3 regions of the Arthrobacter sp. AG258 genome follow, and region 2 is predicted to be linked to each of the others. Evidence: riboswitches for the same ligand, from Rfam matches in the RefSeq annotation. Region 2 holds a riboswitch; each other region holds the start of a gene.
What was found. A riboswitch is a leader RNA that binds a small molecule or an ion and turns the genes downstream of it on or off. The one in region 2 is predicted to bind cyclic di-AMP.

Region 1 (3,267 bases), on a different contig from region 2:
ACTCCGGACCCGGCAAAGGCAGCGCCGGATGATAGTTTTAGGGGATGCGCACTCTCGTTGTTGACCACCCCCTGGTCGCCCACAAGCTCACCGTCCTGCGGGACAAAAACACGCCGTCGCCGGTCTTCCGCCAGCTGACGGAGGAGCTGGTGACCCTCCTGGCCTATGAGGCCACGCGGGAGGTCCGCACCGAGCCCGTCACCATCCAAACGCCCGTCAGCACCACGGTCGGCACCGCGTTCACCAAGCCCACGCCGCTGGTAGTTCCCATCCTGCGCGCCGGCCTGGGCATGCTGGAAGGCATGACCAAGCTGGTGCCCACCGCCGAGGTGGGCTTCCTGGGCATGGCCCGGGACGAGGAAACCCTGGACATCATCACGTATGCCGAGCGCCTCCCCGAGGACCTCACCGGCCGCCAGGTCTTCGTCCTGGACCCGATGCTGGCCACCGGCGGAACCCTGCGTGAGGCCATCAAGTTCCTCTTCAAGCGCGGCGCCTCCGACGTCACCTGCATCTGCCTGCTGGCGGCCCCGGAGGGCCTGGCCAAGCTGGAGGAGGAACTGGGCGACGCAAACGTGCACATCGTCCTGGCCTCCATCGACGAGAAGCTCAACGAGAAGTCCTACATTGTTCCCGGCCTCGGCGACGCCGGCGACCGCCTGTACGGGATCGCCGGGTAGGTTCCACCCTTTTTCAAAACCGTTCCCGCCGCTAGCCTGTGCGGATGGACTGGAAACTTGAACTTGTCTTTGTCCCTGTATCCGATGTGGACCGCGCCAAGGATTTCTACGTCAACAAGGTTGGCTTCAACGCCGACTACGACGAACGCCCGTCGGAGTCGATCCGCTTCGTGCAGTTGACGCCACCCGGCTCCGCCTGCTCCATCTGCATCGGCGAAGGGCTCACCGACGCTCCGCCCGGCACAGGATCCAACCTCCAGCTGGTGGTCAGCGACATCGAGGCTGCCCACCGCCAACTCAAGGGCAACGGCGTGGACGTCAGCGACGTGGATGTGCAGCAGTGGGGCCACTTCCTGTACTTCGCCGATCCGGACGGCAACAAGTGGTCTGTCCAGTACATCCCCTGGCGGAACGCCGGGCCGGGCGACGTCCGGGGCGCCGGTTAACGCAAACCGCGGGCCGCATCGACATGATGCGGCCCGCGGTTTGCGTTGCGCCCGGTGCTGGTGGTGCCTAGTACCAGTTGTGTGCCAGGTGGAAGTTCAACGCGCCGCAGGGCGAGGCGTAGCTCTTCTTGATGTAGTCCAGGCCCCAGTTGATCTGCGTGCGGTAGTTGGTCAGGTAGTCGGCGCCTGCGCTGGCCATCTTCTCCGCCGGCAGCGACTGGACGATGCCGTACGCGCCGCTGCTGGCGTTGGTGGCGGTGGTGGTCCAATCGGATTCCTTGGTCCACAGCGTCTGCAGGCACTGCATCTGGTCCGGTCCCCAGCCAAAGGAGGACAGCTGGCTGGCGGCGTAGGCCTGGGCGCCCGCGGGATCGTTAACCGCGACGGCGGGAGCAGGCTCAGGTGCGGGGGCCGGCGCAGGTGCGGGTGCTTCAGCAGGCGGGGCGGCGGGAGCGGGCGCGGGGGCCGGCTCCGCGGCCTGCGGTGCCACGCTGATGGCGGAAGGAGCAGGATTAGCGGCCGGGTTGGACCGGATTTCGCTCTTCTCGATGCTCATCTGGGCATCCGCCGCCGACGTGGAAGCGCTTGACCCGGTGGACGACGCCTGGGTCATGCTGTTGGTCGCCTGGCCTGCCGCGCCAACGCCAACCAGCACCGCGCATGATGCAGCGAGGACCGCAACACGCCGGCCCACGGTGGTCTTTTTGGCGGGCTGGGGTTTGGCCCGATGTTTTGCCTTGGTTTGCAGGCATGGTTTTGCCATGGATTTAGACATGATTGATCGCCTCTCACACCTGCGGAGTTAGCTGTCGGGTTCGGATGAGGGCATCCGGCCGCACGGAAAAAACACGTGCTGGCTTAACCCCAAGGGCAATCATTGCCCGGGACGGTGGGTCCCCCGCCTCTGCCGTTGCTCAAGCGGAATCCGGGAAGCGGCAGAGCTTGGCGTCAACCCGGGATATGCGGCCCGAACGGGGACCGCACCCAATCGACGGTACAGGAAGATTGCGCATTAGTCACATTTGGGTAACGGAAGTCACGAATCATGGCGCGTCGATTTGCTGCAGGCGGATCCCCGGCGCCGGGTTATCCCGCCAGGATATAGACCGTGGTCCCGCCAATGTTTTGCGCCGGGAACGTGGACTCCACCCACTGTGCAATCCGGGTGGAGGCGTCAAAGCCGCTGCTGGACATCATGGTCCCGCCGGCAATGAAGTAGTGGATCCGGCCTTGGGAGACCAGCGCTTGGAACTGTTCCAGCGTGGGGGAGGGGTCGGTGCCGTTGAAGCCGCCCACGGCCATCACCGGCAGTTCCGTGGCCAGTTGGTAACCTGCGGCATTGTTCGAACCGACTACTGCCGCTGCCCAGGTGTAGTTTGAGGCACCGTCCTTCAATGCGGCCACGAGCCCGGCCGACGGCGTGGGCGCACCCAGAAGGCCGCCCATCCCGCCGGCGCGGCCACCGGTGGCACCCTGACCGCCCTGCGCTGCCCCGCCCTGGCCTGCTGCCCCGCCCTGGCCGGCACCCTGGCCTTGTCCGGCCTGGCCTTGTCCGGCCTGGCCTTGTCCAGCCTGGCCGTTCAACTGCCGGGACGTGCCGCCCGCGCCAAACCCGCCGGTCCGGTTTCCGCCGAACCCGCCCGGGCCGCCGAACGACGTCGCCGGTCCGGCGCTGACAATGGCCCCGCTGTGCGCCGTCGCCGCCGTCGACATGGAGAAGGCCAGCGGGCCGGCCAGCGATGCCGCAATGGCGAGCGCCGTCGTCGTCCGTTGCACGGAGCGCAGGCGGATGAACCTGTTCAACCCTGTTCCTGCTGCGGCCGCAAGGCCTGCAGCCAGCACCACCCAGCGCAGCCACGGGCCGTAGGCGGATGTGGTTCCCAGCAGGGTGAATGCCATCAGGGCTGCCGCGGCCACTGCGGCGGCCAGGAAGACCGCCGCTGCGGCCTGCCGCCGGTGCTGCCAGAGAAGTACCGGGCCCAGGCCGGCCAGGGCTGCGATCCCGGGCGCCAATGCCACCGCGTAGTAGGGGTGGATGATGCCCGCCATGAAGCTGAAGACCAGGCCGGTCACCAGGACCCAGGAACCCCAGATGAGCACCGACGCCCGGACGGCGTCAGTCCGCGGCGCCCGGCGTCCCA
Region 2 (3,267 bases):
GCGATCTTGCGCTGTTCCTGCACCGTGACGCCAGTGACGCGACGGGCGCGGATCTTTCCGCGGTCGGAGATGAACTTGCGCAGCAATGCTACGTCCTTGTAGTCGATGACAGTGATGTCAGCGGCCTTCAAGGGGTTGGACTTTGGTTTGGGCTTACGGAGTTCAGCCTTAGCCATCGTGGAGCTCCTATTCTAGGGAGCCCGTGGATATTGATCCACGGGATGGTGGTGGTCCGACGGCGGCAAAACCTTGGGTGCCTTGCGGCTCCCGGGCATTCCCGGCATCGGGCCGTTGTTTGGGTTTTAGAAGGGAGGTTCGGAATCGGGGCCGTTGCCCCAGCCGCCTGCATTGGACACGCCGGGCGTGGCCCAGGGATCGTCCTGTGCAGCCTGCTGGTTGCCGCCGCCCCAGCCTCCACCGGAGTTGCCGCCCTGGTTTCCACCAGGGTTGCCGCCTCCGAAGCCACCGCCGCCGTTGCCGCCGCCGAAGCCGCCCCCACCCTGTCCGCCGGAGCGCTGGGTGCGGTTGACCTTGGCGTTGGCGTAGCGCAGGCTGGGGCCGATTTCGTCGACCTCAAGCTCGATGACAGTGCGCTTTTCGCCTTCTTTTGTTTCGTAGGAACGGCTCTTCAAGCGGCCGGTGACGATCACGCGCATGCCCTTGGTCAGGGATTCGGCGACGTTCTCGGCAGCTTCACGCCAGACCGCGGCGCGGAGGAACAGGGTCTCCCCGTCCTTCCACTCGTTGGACTGGCGATCAAAGGTGCGGGGGGTGGAAGCGATGGTGAAGTTCGCTACTGCGGAACCGGACGGTGTGAACCGCAATTCCGGGTCATTGGTGAGGTTACCGATGACCGTAATGGTGGTCTCGCCTGCCATCTACTGCCTCCTTGTTCGATCCTGGGTGAAGAGTGCGTTCCTGCGGGGTAAAGAATGAATTTTGGTGCTGATTACTCAGCAACAACCTTCTGCTCTTCGGGGCGGGTGATCTTGGTGCGCATGATGGTCTCGTTAAGAGACAGCTGGCGGTCAAGTTCCTTGGCGGTTTCCGGCTTGGCGGTGAAGTTCACCACGGCGTAGATACCTTCGGACTTCTTCTTGATCTCGTAAGCCAGACGGCGACGGCCCCAGATGTCAACCTTTTCGATGGTTCCACCATCGTTGGTGATGACGTTCAGGAACTTCTGAAGCGACGGCTCAACGGTACGCTCTTCGACCTCGGGGTCGATGATTACCATCAATTCGTAAGGACGCATATGTGAACCCACCTCCTTTGGGCTAAGCGGTTACGGCATTTCCGTAACAGGAGGTTCATTTGCGATTCCGCGCAGTGCCTTGCCACCAGTACGGAGGCAGGACGCAGCACAGACTTCAATATCCTAGTGCATCTGGACCTGATAGGCGATTCGCGCTTGACTCAAGGCTAGCCGCGTGATGCGGCAGGAGCAGCCCGACCGGACACGTATGTGGAAAACGCAGGAGTGTGCCGGTCGCCATTAGACGTCTATGCGGTGCACCGCGGGACGCCACGCCCACCGCGCCGCTTCCGTTACCCAATTGTGATTCCACAGGGATTTTCGTGTACGGTCTTCGGGTGGGCCGCCCCAGCCGGCCCCAATCCCGGAAGACGCCCAACTCTGCCGCTTCCGCGATCCCTCAGGTTCCAAGGCAGAGGCGGGGGACCCAAGTGTCACGGGTATGGCTCCCGCCTGCCCTCGGGGTGAAGCCGCGATCCGCGGCCGAATGGCAGCATTCGAACCCGACAGCTAACCCCGCCGGCGTTGAGAGGTAAATTCCCCATGCCCGCATCCCGCAAATCGAGCGCCAAACGCGCCCGCCGTCATCAGAATGAGACCCCATCGGCCGGGCTCCGTCAGTTCTTGACATCCAGAGATTCCCGCCGCCTGCCCTTGGCCGCCGGCCTGGCAGCAGCCGTCCTCGGCGCAGCCTCCCTTGGCCTCGGCGTCGCCAACGGCAATGAAGCTGCCGACGTATCCCGGGTGGCCAGCGCCGCCGGGGCCGGCAGCGAGGTACAGGTCCAGCCCACCCCGTCGGCCGCAGTCCAGTCCGCTCCGGCGCCCGCCCCGGCACCGGCAGCCGCACCCGCGCCCGCACCAGAGCAGGCTCCGGCCCAGGCGCCGGCTCCCGCGGCACCCGCCCCGGCTCCGGCCGTGGCGGCTCCTGCACCGCAGTCCCCCATCGCCGTGGCACCAGCCTCGGCACCGCTGGCCAACAGCGGGACGCCCATGCCCGCAGGGGTCCCCGGAAACTGGACCATGACCTTCGCTGACGAGTTCAACGGTTCAGGCCTGGACAGCGGTAAGTGGTCCAACTGCTGGTTCTCCCCCAACTGCGGAACCATGAACAAGGTGGCCACCAGCCCAGCCAACGTCTCCGTGGCCAACGGCAACCTGGCCCTCAGCCTTGCCTCCTCGTCTTCCGGGTCCTTGGTCTCCACGAACCCGAAGGGTGGAGCGGGCACCGGGTACCAGTTCACCACCGGGTACGTCGAGGCCCGCATCAAGTTCCCCGGCAACGCCAACGGCCTCTATAACTGGCCCGCGTTCTGGACCACCGGGCAGTCCTGGCCGGCCACCGGCGAGAACGACATCGCGGAGGTCCTCCAGGGCAAGATGACCGTGAACTACCACTCCGGCTCCGGGTCACACAACCAGGGTGGCGTCGGCGGCAACTGGGCCAACGAATACCACACCTTCGGCTTGCACCGGATGGCCAACTCGTCGGACGTCTACTTCGACGGCGTGAAGGTCAAGTCCTACCCCACGGACGACGGAAACGCCCCGCAGTACATCGTGCTGAACGTCGGCGCTTCCTCGACGAACCCGGTGTACGGCCCGCAGTCCCAACTCCTGGTGGACTACGTCCGCGCCTGGCAGTAGCCGGCCACGCGCCCCCTTGGAAAGGGCGACGGCGGGACTTCCCGCCGTCGCCCTTTTTTGGCTTCCTGCGGTTCCCCACAAAGTTGCCCAGAGCAACCCTGCCACCCGAGTGTGATCCAGTACACTCTTGCAATGAAGCTCCTGTACGTGACGGAAAGCGTGCCAAACCGGGACCCGCAACTCGGTGATGGAAGCTCCATGATCCCGTACGAAGTGATCCTTCACCTTCCCGCGGATGTTGCCGTCACGCTGCTGACGTTTTCCGGCCCTGTCCCGGTTCCGGCGGAGGTCCGGGCCCGCTGCGAAACCGTCCACGAACTAGCCCCGCGGGACGACCCCGCCGCATTTGTCCGCTCCTTCGGCGGCCT
Region 3 (3,267 bases), on a different contig from region 2:
GAAACGGCTTCCACTGCCTGTCCGGCCTTGGACGCCTCCTGGCCGGCAGTGGTGGCGGTGCGGTCCGCGGACGCGGTGGACTGGGTGCGCACGGTTTCCACCTTCGGGGCGGCGGTGGTCTTGACCGCCGGACGCTCGAAGGAAACGGTGGCCGTGGGGGCCGCGGTGACAGCAAGGGCGGTCTGCGCGGAACCGGACTCCGTGGAGGCCGAGATGCCGGCAGTGGTGTCCGCGGCGTTGGCCGGCAGGCCCATGCTCAGGATGAGGCCTGAAGCCGCTGCCACAACGGCAGCCTGGCGGCCCACGGTCCCGGCATTGGCGCTTACGGCCTTGGACATGGCGTCCAAGGGGTTGGCGCGAACCGTTTGCGCACGGTGGCGCGCAGAATTATGGCGTGAAGACACGAAGGTAGCCTCTCCCAATGCCTGCGAGGTGAGCTGTCGGATTCGGATGGGAGTCACCCGGCCACTTCGCTTCCTGGGAAGCTCATGACTTAACCCCAAGGCCTTCCAGAACGCAGAAGGCCAAAATTGGTTCCCCCGCCCCTGCCAGACGATGAAATGCGAACGGACCTTGAGCGGTGGCAGAGTTAGGCAATCCACTCAAGAGCGTCAACTTCGGAAAAGTTGACGCGAGTTAGACGGTACAGCAGTTTTGCTTCAATGTCACATTCAGGTCACGGCGGGTCACGGCGATCTGGGAGTGCGCAATCAAACGGTTACAGCCAGCCCATCGGATCGACCACTTCGCCGTTGACCTGAACTTCGAAGTGCAGGTGGCAGCCGGTGGACGCCCCGGTGGTCCCGCTCAACGCCACGACTTCGCCGCGGGAGACCGTTTGGCCCACCTTGACGTTGAAGGACGAGAGGTGGTTGTACGTGGTCTCCAGGCCGTTGCCATGGTCGATCACCACCCGGTTTCCACCGCCGAACTGGTGCCAGCCGGCGAAGGTCACGGTTCCTGTTGCGGCTGCCAGGACGGACGTCCCGCACTGTGCCACGAAGTCCTGTCCGCGGTGGAAATCTCCGGTGCCGCCGGTGATTGGGCTGACCCGGTAGCCGAAGGGCGACGCGGTCACGAGGGATGCCAGCGGCGCGGCCAGGGTCCCGGCGGAAGCCGCACGCGTTACCGATCCGGCCGACTGGGCGCTCAGCAGTTGCTTCAGCTTCCCGTCGGGGTCCGCCTGCGTTACGACGGCTGAGCGGCTGAAGTCGATCTGGGCGCCTACATCCGCGGAAATCTGGGGCTGGGGGCTGACTGCGGAGGCGGCCTGGGGTGCGATTCCGGCCGCATCCGTCGCCATAACGGGGCTGGTGGCGGGCATGGTCACCGTGAGCACCAGGCCGGTGGCGGCGAGGGCGATGCCAGCCTTTTGGCCGATGCCGCTGGCCGCGGCAAAGTCGGTGATTTGCCGGAACGGACCCCGGCGGCGGCGTGCATCCCGTTGCGGGTCGCGGGGGCGCTCCGCGGCGGCTACTTCGACAACCCGGGGTGCCTCAGGGGGGCCCGCCGCGCGACGGCGGCCCCGGGAGGTCTGCATGGTCAAGAAGGGTTCCTCTCTGGAATAGCCTGCGGAGTTAGCTGTCGGATTCGGGTCAGAGAGATCAAAGACCCGGTCCGTCATGGGCAAACTTCTACACAGGGATATTCCCGGAAGAATCCTTCACTGGAGAGGCTTGCTGCTGACGGACTTCACCCCAAGGCAGTCCCCCGCTGCCGGTTGTGGTTCCCCCGCCTCTGCCAGTAACGACTCGTACACCTGGCCCGCTGGCAGAGCTCGGCTCCGGATCAGGTAACGCTTAAGTATCAACGCTGGGTTCCACTATAGGGGCTTAAGACCCTAGGTAACAATTCCGTTATCTTTGCTTGGAATCCCCCGGGTGGGGTATGGAAACGCGGCGTCAGGCCTGGTTCACGGCGACGAAAACGTGTGCCGCCACCTCGGGAGGCAGCTCCAGCGCGCCCTCGATTCCCGCCACCCGTACCGAAATGTAGTCACCGACGCGTTCCAGGGAGACAGACGCGCCGGGCCGGATACCGCCCTCGTCGAGCTGGGTCAGCAGTTCCGGCTCCACCTGGATCGGTTCCGCCAGCCGGCTGATGGTCACTGCCGATTCAGGCCCGTAGGCCTTCATTGCCTCCACCAGGCTGATGGCGCCGTCGCCGAACCCGGGTCCGGGCTCTCCGCCCAGGGCGGCAAGGCCGGGGATGGGGTTTCCGTAGGGCGACTCCGTGGGGTGGTCCAGCATCTCGTAGATGCGCCGCTCCACCCGTTCGCTCATAACGTGTTCCCAGCGGCAGGCTTCGTCATGGACATAGGCCCAGTCCAATCCGATCACGTCGGCCAGCAGGCGCTCGGCCAGCCGGTGCTTCCGCATGACCTCAGTGGCACGCTTGCGGCCGGTGTCGGTCAGTTCCAGGTGCCTGTCACCGGAGACGACGACCAGGCCATCGCGCTCCATCCGGCCGATGGTCTGGGAAACGGTAGGCCCCGAGTGGCGCAGGCGTTCGGCGATACGGGCCCGGAGGGCAACGATGTTCTCTTCCTCAAGCTCCAGGATGGTCCTGAGGTACATCTCCGTAGTGTCGATCAGATCCGTCATCCAGCTCAGCTCCTCGAGCGCAGTACCTTGCGTTGTCCCACCGTATCGCCTCTTCCCGCGACGTAGTCCGGGGAAGAGTTTAGCCTATTTTGATTTAGTCCGAATAGGGCCTGCCGCCTGCGGCGTCTCATTGGCTGGACATTGGCGCCGCCCGCTCCCGCCACCCTGCGCGCTTCAGGCAGAATTGGGGAAGGTTTGCACTGCAGCCATGGCCGGCTCCCGGCCACCAACCACCCGGACCACAGCTTTCGTCCCCGCCGAATGGAGCACCTGTGAGCGACACCAGCATCACGATTCCCGCCAACCTCCTGCCCCAGGACGGGCGGTTCGGGGCCGGCCCCTCAAAGGTCCGGCCGGAACAGATCGATGCCCTGTCCGCTGCGTCGAAGACTATCCTCGGCACATCCCACCGGCAGGCTCCGGTCAAGAACCTGGTGGGCTCCGTACGCGAAGGACTCAGCCAGTTCTTCCGTGCTCCCGAGGGCTACGAGGTGGTCCTCGGCGTGGGCGGCTCCACCGCGTTCTGGGACATCGCGAGCTTCGGCCTCGTGTCCAAGAAGGCGCAGCACCTGTCCTTCGGGGAGTTTGGCTCCAAGTTTGCCTCCGCCACCAACAAGGCGCCGTTCCTGGAAGCGTCCTCGATCATTAAGTCTGAGCCGGGCAC

Region 1: another riboswitch for cyclic di-AMP. It lies ahead of DFO47_RS19365 (hypothetical protein); the one in region 2 lies ahead of DFO47_RS16920 (glycoside hydrolase family 16 protein).
Region 3: another riboswitch for cyclic di-AMP. It lies ahead of DFO47_RS18060 (M23 family metallopeptidase); the one in region 2 lies ahead of DFO47_RS16920 (glycoside hydrolase family 16 protein).

Annotation. Positions count from the first base shown of each region.
Region 1 covers NZ_SOBI01000011.1:33,442-36,708, forward strand. The annotation lists gene DFO47_RS19350 (phosphatase PAP2 family protein) at 1-32, shown strand, start outside; gene upp (uracil phosphoribosyltransferase) at 45-680, shown strand; gene DFO47_RS19360 (glyoxalase superfamily protein) at 725-1,126, shown strand; gene DFO47_RS19365 (hypothetical protein) at 1,194-1,901, opposite strand; cyclic di-AMP (ydaO/yuaA leader) riboswitch at 1,905-2,067, opposite strand; gene DFO47_RS19370 (glycosyltransferase family 39 protein) at 2,213-3,267, opposite strand, start outside.
Region 2 covers NZ_SOBI01000008.1:115,384-118,650, forward strand. The annotation lists gene rpsR (30S ribosomal protein S18) at 1-176, opposite strand, end outside; gene DFO47_RS16910 (single-stranded DNA-binding protein) at 303-878, opposite strand; gene rpsF (30S ribosomal protein S6) at 950-1,255, opposite strand; cyclic di-AMP (ydaO/yuaA leader) riboswitch at 1,618-1,794, shown strand; gene DFO47_RS16920 (glycoside hydrolase family 16 protein) at 1,880-2,899, shown strand; gene DFO47_RS16925 (glycosyltransferase) at 3,032-3,267, shown strand, end outside.
Region 3 covers NZ_SOBI01000009.1:159,189-162,455, forward strand. The annotation lists gene DFO47_RS18055 (C40 family peptidase) at 1-338, opposite strand, end outside; cyclic di-AMP (ydaO/yuaA leader) riboswitch at 409-606, opposite strand; gene DFO47_RS18060 (M23 family metallopeptidase) at 719-1,540, opposite strand; cyclic di-AMP (ydaO/yuaA leader) riboswitch at 1,551-1,793, opposite strand; gene DFO47_RS18065 (metal-dependent transcriptional regulator) at 1,902-2,603, opposite strand; gene serC (phosphoserine transaminase) at 2,876-3,267, shown strand, end outside.